DNA from 2 places in the Buttiauxella sp. genome. Region 1 is predicted to be linked to the other one. Evidence: predicted binding sites of a transcription regulator. Region 1 holds the regulator's gene; the other holds the start of a gene.
The links. The regulator CRP, encoded in region 1, controls carbon source genes, mostly activating them, when cyclic AMP is high. The targets are predictions, from matches to a motif close to ATGTGANNNNNNTCACAT.

Region 2: the regulator CRP is predicted to act here: its motif matches at 2,386-2,403, upstream of cytR (DNA-binding transcriptional regulator CytR).

Annotation. Positions count from the first base shown of each region.
Region 1 covers NZ_JBAVHX010000017.1:13,008-17,283, forward strand. Annotated here, with positions in the region: gene WBL83_RS13345 (hydrolase) at 1-741, shown strand, start outside; gene WBL83_RS13350 (YheU family protein) at 743-961, shown strand; gene WBL83_RS13355 (phosphoribulokinase) at 1,117-1,995, shown strand; gene WBL83_RS13360 (OsmC family protein) at 2,017-2,421, opposite strand; gene crp (cAMP-activated global transcriptional regulator CRP) at 2,736-3,368, shown strand; gene WBL83_RS13370 (YccS/YhfK family putative transporter) at 3,558-4,276, shown strand, end outside.
Region 2 covers NZ_JBAVHX010000025.1:25,272-29,547, forward strand. Annotated here, with positions in the region: gene priA (primosomal protein N') at 90-2,285, shown strand; gene cytR (DNA-binding transcriptional regulator CytR) at 2,451-3,485, shown strand; gene ftsN (cell division protein FtsN) at 3,575-4,276, shown strand, end outside.

The DNA of each region.
Region 1 (4,276 bases):
GGGTTAATTGAAGCCGCGAGTAAACAAGGCTGGTTGGGAGTCGTGATGCATTTTCGTGGTTGCAGCGGCGTGCCAAATCGCATGAAACGTATCTATCACTCCGGCGAAACCGAGGATGGTAGCTACTTCCTCAACTGGCTCACCACACGTTATGGCCCCGCACCAACGGCGGCCGTCGGGTTTTCACTCGGTGGCAATATGCTCGCCTGCTTGATGGCAAAACAAGGTGCTGATTGCACGCTTCAGGCTGGTGTGGTGGTTTCTGCACCGCTGATGCTTGAGCATTGCAGCAAACATATCGAAAAAGGATTCTCCCGCGTTTATCAGCACTATCTGTTGAATCTGCTGAAGAAAAACGCGGCGCGTAAACTCAGAAGTTATCCAGGAACCCTGCCTGTCGATATGCGTCAACTCAAAGGTATGCGCCGTCTGCGCGAGTTTGACGATTTGATTACGTCGAAGATTCACGGCTTCGCTGATGCCCTGGACTATTATCGTCAATGCAGCGCCATGCCACTCCTGCCGCAAATCAAAAAGCCGACTCTCATCATTCACGCTAAAGATGACCCGTTTATGGATCACCATGTTATCCCGGATAAAGCGATACTGCCTGATAACATTGAGTACCAACTGACTCGCTACGGCGGCCATGTTGGGTTTGTTGGCGGCACACTACGCCGTCCAGAAATGTGGCTCGAACAGCGTATCCCACAGTGGCTGACTCAATTTTTGGACCAGTAATATGATGATTCCCTGGCAAGATCTTCCTCCCGAAACGCTTGATAATCTGATTGAATCCTTTGTATTACGCGAAGGTACAGATTATGGTGAACAAGAGCGCTCACTCGAGCAAAAGGTGGCCGATGTTAAGCGCCAGCTGCAAAGTGGTGAAGCCGTATTGGTTTGGTCGGAACTCCATGAAACGGTGAATATCATGGCTCGCGGGCAATTTCGCGGCTAAGTTTATCTACTACCCTCACCCCACCCCTCTCCCTGAGGGAGAGGCAGAAAAATGAGTGCAAATCCCGGCTCGATCAATACCCTCTCCTGGGGGAGAAGGTTAGGGTGAGGGCCACATTCAAAACACATTTGTGAAACCCACGGAGTTGTTGCCTTATGTCAGCCAAACATCCGGTCATTGCCGTAACAGGTTCCAGCGGCGCGGGAACGACCACCACAAGCCTTGCCTTCCGTAAAATATTCCAGCAACTCAATCTTCGCGCAGCCGAAGTTGAAGGTGACAGCTTCCATCGTTTCACACGTCCTGAAATGGACATGGCTATTCGTAAAGCTCGCGATCTGGGTCGACATATCAGCTACTTTGGTCCGGAAGCGAACGACTTCGGCTTACTCGAACAAACGTTTCTCGAGTACGGTAAAACCGGGCAAGGTAAATCACGCAAGTATCTGCATACTTATGATGAAGCCGTACCCTGGAACCAAATCCCGGGCACCTTTACTCCGTGGCAGCCGTTACCGGAGCCGACCGATGTCTTATTTTATGAAGGCTTGCATGGCGGAGTCGTTACCCCGCAGCACGACGTCGCCAATGCCGTTGACTTGCTGGTTGGCGTAGTACCGATTGTGAACCTGGAATGGATACAAAAACTGGTGCGCGACACCAGTGAGCGCGGGCACTCCAGAGAAGCAGTGATGGATTCCGTCGTGCGTTCGATGGACGATTATATCAATTACATCACGCCGCAATTTTCCCGCACCCATATCAACTTCCAGCGTGTGCCTACCGTTGATACATCTAACCCCTTTGCCGCGCGAGCCATCCCATCACTGGATGAAAGCTTTGTAGTGATTCATTTCCGTGGGCTGGATAACATCGATTTCCCGTACCTGCTCGCTATGTTGCAAGGCTCATTCATTTCCCACATCAATACATTAGTGGTGCCGGGCGGCAAGATGGGGCTGGCAATGGAATTGATCATGACGCCACTGGTTAAGCGTCTTGCAGAAGGGCGAAACATCAATCAGGGCGGATAGCTCCCGCCCTTTTGACGCACATTAGCCTTCGATCACTTCATAGCTGTGAGTAATGTTCACAGCTTTTTCCAGCATCAGAGCAACAGAACAATACTTCTCAGCAGATAAATCCACTGCGCGGGAAACCGCGTTATCTTTAAGCTCTTTGCCTGTCACGATGAAATGCAGGTTAATGGTGGTAAAAAGACGAGGTGCTTCTTCGCGGCGCTCAGAGGTGAGTTTTACTTCACAATCCGTCACGTTGTAGCGACCTTTTTGCAAGATAGAAACCACGTCGATGGCACTACAACCACCCGCAGCCATCAGAACCATTTCCATCGGACTGGGTGCTTTATCGCCAGAATTACCATCCATCAAAATCTGGTGTCCAGAAGCGGACTCCCCAAGGAAGGTTAACCCTTCAACCCACTTCACTCGTGCCTGCATGTGACTTCTCCAGTTGAAAAAAACCCTTTCAGAGTACGCGGATGCAGCAAAACTGGCAACGGAAGGCGACCTGCGTCATGCTGAAACGAGACAATAGGAGACACTTGTCAAAAGCTATGCTAAAACAATCCAGATGCTACATCGCGATACATTGACGTAATGCATGTATGCAGAGGACGTCACTAATTACAGGCAGCAAGAATGACTTGCATGCCATCTCCCCAAGGTGGGGAATATTCTAATACTTGCAACGCCAGACAGGATGTTTAGCGTCTTGTCGTTGGTAGCTAGTTATAAACAGAGGATAACCGCGCATGGTGCTTGGCAAACCGCAAACAGACCCAACTCTCGAATGGTTCTTGTCCCATTGCCATATTCATAAGTATCCATCGAAGAGCACACTGATTCACCAGGGTGAAAAAGCTGAGACGCTGTACTACATCGTCAAGGGCTCTGTGGCTGTTCTGATTAAAGATGAAGAGGGCAAGGAAATGATCCTCTCCTATCTGAATCAGGGCGATTTTATTGGTGAGTTAGGGCTGTTCGAAGAAGGCCAGGAACGTAGTGCCTGGGTCCGTGCTAAATCTGCCTGTGAAGTGGCTGAAATTTCCTATAAAAAATTCCGCCAGCTTATTCAGGTCAACCCAGACATTCTGATGCGCCTGTCTTCCCAGATGGCTCGTCGTCTGCAAGTTACATCTGAGAAAGTCGGTAACCTGGCATTCCTGGATGTAACAGGTCGCATTGCACAGACGCTACTGAATCTGGCGAAACAACCTGATGCAATGACCCACCCAGACGGCATGCAGATTAAAATTACTCGTCAGGAAATCGGTCAGATCGTGGGTTGCTCTCGCGAAACTGTTGGTCGTATCTTGAAAATGCTGGAAGATCAAAACCTGATCTCCGCTCACGGTAAAACGATCGTCGTTTACGGCACTCGTTAATCTCCGTCCTAAAAAATGGCGTGTTGCTTCATGACACGCCTTTTTTGTCTCTACACTTCCCTCACTTGCTCTAAATAGTTCATGTTGCAGGTAGGCGGTAAGCTCAGGAATCCCAGGAGCTTACTAAAGTAAGTGACTGGGATGACTGAGTGCAACCAACAACCCAGCAACTTGAACCATGACGAGCAAATGTGGCGCCGACTGATCTACCACCCCGAAGTTAACTACGCATTACGGCAAACGCTGGTGCTGTGCCTTCCTGTGGGAGTAGGTCTACTGTTAGGAAATTTGCAGTTAGGCCTGCTTTTCTCGTTAGTGCCTGCCTGTTGCAACATAGCCGGTCTGGATACTCCCCATAAGCGCTTCTTCAAACGCCTGATTATTGGCGGCTCCCTGTTTGCTGTCAGCAGTTTAATCATGCAGCTTTTGCTGCTCTACACCGACGTGCCTTTGCCGCTTATTCTCATGGTCATGGCGCTAATGCTAGGCGTGACCGCTGAAATCAGCTCGCTGCACGCTCGTTTGCTTCCTGCCTCGCTGATTGCAGCTATCTTCACGCTCAGCATGGCTGGCAACATGCCTATCTGGAAACCGATGGCGTTGTATGTCTCCGGTACGATTTGGTACGGGGTGTTTAACTGGTTTTGGTTCTGGATGTGGCGTGAGCAGCCGTTGCGCGAATCGTTAAGTCTGCTCTATCGCCAGTTAGCAGATTACTGTGAAGCCAAGTACGGCATGCTGACCCAGCACGCGGATCCGGAAACCACGCTCCCGCCGCTACTGGCCCGCCAGCAAAAAGCCGTCGACTTAATCACCGTCTGCTACCAACAGCTGCACATGCTGGCAGCGAATCAGCAGAACGGTTACAAGCATCTTTTGCGCTCCTTTCAGGTCGCATTAGATCTCCA
Region 2 (4,276 bases), on a different contig from region 1:
GAACCCCGCGAATGGATGCAAACTGATCCGCATTTTCTGGAACACACAGTGTACACTATCTCGTCATTTTTAGCATTTCGGAATAATTAATGCCTGTCGCCCACGTCGCTTTGCCGGTTCCCCTTGCTCGAACTTTTGATTACCTCGTTCCCGCGGGAATGCAGGTGGCATCTGGTTGTCGCGTCATGGTGCCGTTTGGCAAACGCCAGGCTGTCGGAATTGTCGTGGCCGTCAGTGAGCACAGCGATTTACCGCTCAGCGATCTCAAACCCGTGGCAGACGTTCTGGAAAGCGAATCATTGTATCCCGAATCACTCTGGCGCGTTCTGCTTTGGGCCGCCGAGTACTATCACCATCCACTTGGGGATGTGCTTTTCCATGCCTTGCCTATTTTGCTGCGTCAGGGTAAAGCGGCACATCACGCACCGTTGTGGTACTGGTTCGCGACCGAAGAAGGCAAAGCTGTTGACCTTAACAGTCTGAAACGAGCCCCAAAACAGCAACAGGCGCTGGCGGCGGTTCGGCAAAATATCATCTGGCGTCATCAGGTAAACGAGCTGGAAATCAGTGAGGCGGGGTTACAGGCTTTACGCACCAAAGGTTTGTGCGACCTGAAAAGTGCCGCACCGGCTACCACTGACTGGCGTGACAGCTATTCCGTCGAAGGTGAACGTTTACGCCTGAACACTGAGCAAGCCACCGCAATCGGGGCGATTCATAGCTCGGCCGATCACTTTGCAGTCTGGCTTCTGGCGGGGATTACGGGTTCTGGTAAAACGGAAGTGTATCTCAGCGTGCTGGAAAACGTGCTGGCGCAAGGCAAGCAGGCCCTGGTTCTGGTGCCAGAAATCGGACTGACGCCACAAACCATCGCCCGTTTCCGCGAACGTTTTAACGCACCGGTCGAAGTTCTGCATTCCGGGCTAAACGACAGCGAACGTCTTGCCGTGTGGTTAAAAGCCCGCAGCGGCGAGGCCGCGATTGTCATCGGCACTCGCTCTTCACTGTTTACACCGTTCTGCCGACTCGGCGTCATCGTCATTGATGAAGAGCATGACAGCTCCTATAAACAGCAGGAAGGCTGGCGCTATCACGCCCGCGATTTAGCCGTGTATCGCGCCCATGCGGAAGACATCCCCATTATTCTTGGCTCCGCAACCCCTGCACTGGAAACCCTGCATAACGTTCAACTGGGGAAATATCGCCAGTTGCGTCTGACAAAGCGTGCCGGTAATGCGAGTACTGCCACGCAACAAGTCGTCGATTTAAAAGGACAGCCGCTGAAATCTGGCCTGGCACCTGCACTCATCAAAAAAATTGGCCAGCATTTGAAGGCTGATAATCAGGTGATCCTGTTCCTTAATCGCCGTGGATTTGCCCCCGCCCTGCTTTGCCATGAGTGCGGGTGGATTGCGGAATGTCCACGTTGCGACCACTACTACACCTATCATCAGGGCCAGCGCCATTTGCGCTGCCACCATTGCGACAGCCAAAGACCGGTTCCGCAGCAGTGTCCACACTGTGGTTCAACCAATCTGGTTCCGGTGGGAATGGGCACAGAACAGCTTGAGCATAGCCTTGCGCCAGAATTCCCGGGTGTGCCGATTTCGCGTATCGATCGTGATACTACCAGCCGAAAAGGGGCGCTCGAGCAGCAACTGGCGGAAGTGCATCGCGGCGGCGCGCGTATTTTGATTGGCACGCAAATGTTAGCGAAAGGCCATCACTTCCCGGACGTCACTCTGGTGGCTTTGCTGGATGTCGATGGCGCACTGTTTTCAGCCGATTTCCGCGCAGCGGAGCGCTTTGCCCAACTCTACATTCAGGTTTCTGGGCGTGCGGGTCGAGCAGGCAAACAAGGTGAAGTCCTGCTACAAACGCACCATCCTGAGCATCCTTTATTACAGACATTGCTCACCAATGGTTACGACGACTTCGCAAGCCAGGCGCTTAAAGAACGCAAAACAGTCTTCTTGCCGCCATTTACCAGTCACATCATGTTCCGTGCGGAAGACCAGAATAACCATCAGGCTCCGCTTTTTTTACAGCAATTGCGCAATCTGCTGGAGTCCAGTCCATTAAGAGATGAGCAGTTATGGATTATGGGGCCAGTACCTTGTTTACAGCCTAAACGAGGTGGGCGTTTCCGCTGGCAAATTCTGCTGCAACACCCTTCGCGAGCGCGTCTGCAACGCCTGGTTAGCCAGTCGCTGAAACTGGTCAATACCTTGCCGGAATCACGCAAGGTGAAGTGGATGCTGGACGTTGACCCGATAGACGGCTAGCACAAAGCCCTATGGATATGCGAAGCGGATCGAAAAATTCAACAACCATCACACTTTTAATGAAATAACTGTAACCAACGAACATCAATTTCTGCTAAGAATGTGAACATGGTCAGACACCAGGGACGTTGTCAGCACCTGTCGTGTGCACGCGAGGAGAAGAAGTTGAAGCCGAAGAATCAGGTTGCTAGTGCAACCATGAAAGATGTTGCTGTCCAGGCGAAAGTCTCAACCGCAACAGTGTCCAGGGCACTAATGAACCCGGACAAAGTATCGCAAAGCACTCGTAATCGTGTGGAAGAAGCGGCAATAGCCGTTGGTTATTTACCCCATTCTTTGGGGCGAAATTTAAAGCGTAATGAGTCTCGTACCATTCTGGTTATTGTCCCGGATATCTGCGATCCCTTCTTTAGCGAAATTATTCGCGGTATCGAAGTGACGGCAGCGGAACAAGGCTATTTGGTGTTGATTGGCGATTGTGCTCATCAAAATCAGCAGGAAAAAACCTTCATCAATCTGATCATCACCAAGCAGATTGACGGGATGCTATTGCTTGGTTCACGTCTTCCCTTCGATGCCAGCATTGAAGAGCAGCGCAATTTACCGCCAATGGTCATGGCGAACGAATTTGCCCCTGAACTGGAACTGCCAACCGTTCACATTGATAACCTGACGGCCGCGTTTAACGCCGTTTATTATCTGCAGCAGCTTGGCCATCAAAGAATTGCCTGTATTGCGGGCCCTGAAGAGATGCCGCTTTGTCACTACCGCTTGCAAGGGTACGTGCAGGCCTTGCGTCGCACGGGAACGGTCATCGATCCGCATTACATCGCGCGGGGAAACTTTACCTATGAAGCCGGTGCCGCGGCGTTAGCAAAATTGCTGGCGCTACCGAATCCACCGACTGCCGTGTTCTGCCATAGCGACGTGATGGCGCTGGGAGCACTGTCTCAGGCCAAGCGCAGCGGCTTACGCGTGCCGGAAGATTTATCCATCATGGGCTTTGATGACATTGCTCTTTCACAGTTCTGTGACCCACCGCTCACCACCGTAGCTCAACCCCGTTTCGACATCGGGCGAGAAGCTATGCTGTTGCTGTTGGATCAGCTTCACGGGCAAGCCGTGAGTAGTGGTTCGCGTTTACTGGACTGTGAGCTCATTGAACGAGGCTCCACCAGCGCACCAGGCAGTAGAAAATGAACCGCTTTAGGACACTGGATTCTGGTCAAAGGGATGTCCATTAAGTAACATGGCGGGCTGATAAACGTAAAAAATATAGCGAATCGATAGTGGCACAACGAGATTATGTACGCCGCGGGCAATCGGCAGGTACGCGGCGTAAGAAAAGTAGCACCCGCAACAAGCAACGCAGCCTGGCATCTGTCTCGCCGACAATGGTCGCCATTGCGGCAGCCGTTCTGGTGACCTTTATTGGTGCTCTGTACTTCATTACTCATCATAAGAAAGATGAAAGCGAAACCCTGCCTGGTCATAAAGTTACAGGTAATGGCCTTCCACCTAAACCAGAAGAACGCTGGCGTTATATCAAAGAGCTGGAGAATCGCCAGACTGGCGTGCGCAGTCCTACTGAGCCAACTGCCGGTGGCGAAGTGCAGAATAAAGATCAGCTCACCAGCGAACAGCGCCAGTTGTTGGAGCAAATGCAGTCGGATATGCGCCAGCAGCCAACTCAGTTGAATGAAGTGCCATGGAATGAGCAGACGCCAGAACAGCGTCAGCACACACTCCAGCGCCAGAAAGCCATTCAGCAGCAACAAGTACAACAACAGCCGTTCACTGCTCAACAAGTTGCGCCGCAACCACGAGCCGTACAACAGCAGTCGCAGCCCGTCACGCAGCAACCGCGTCAAGTACAGCAGCAGCCGCGTACCACTACGTCAACGCAGCAGCCGTACCAGGATTTGTTGCAAACCCCGCCGCATACTCAGCAGCGTGCAGCAACACCAGCGACACAACCGCGTGAACAGGCG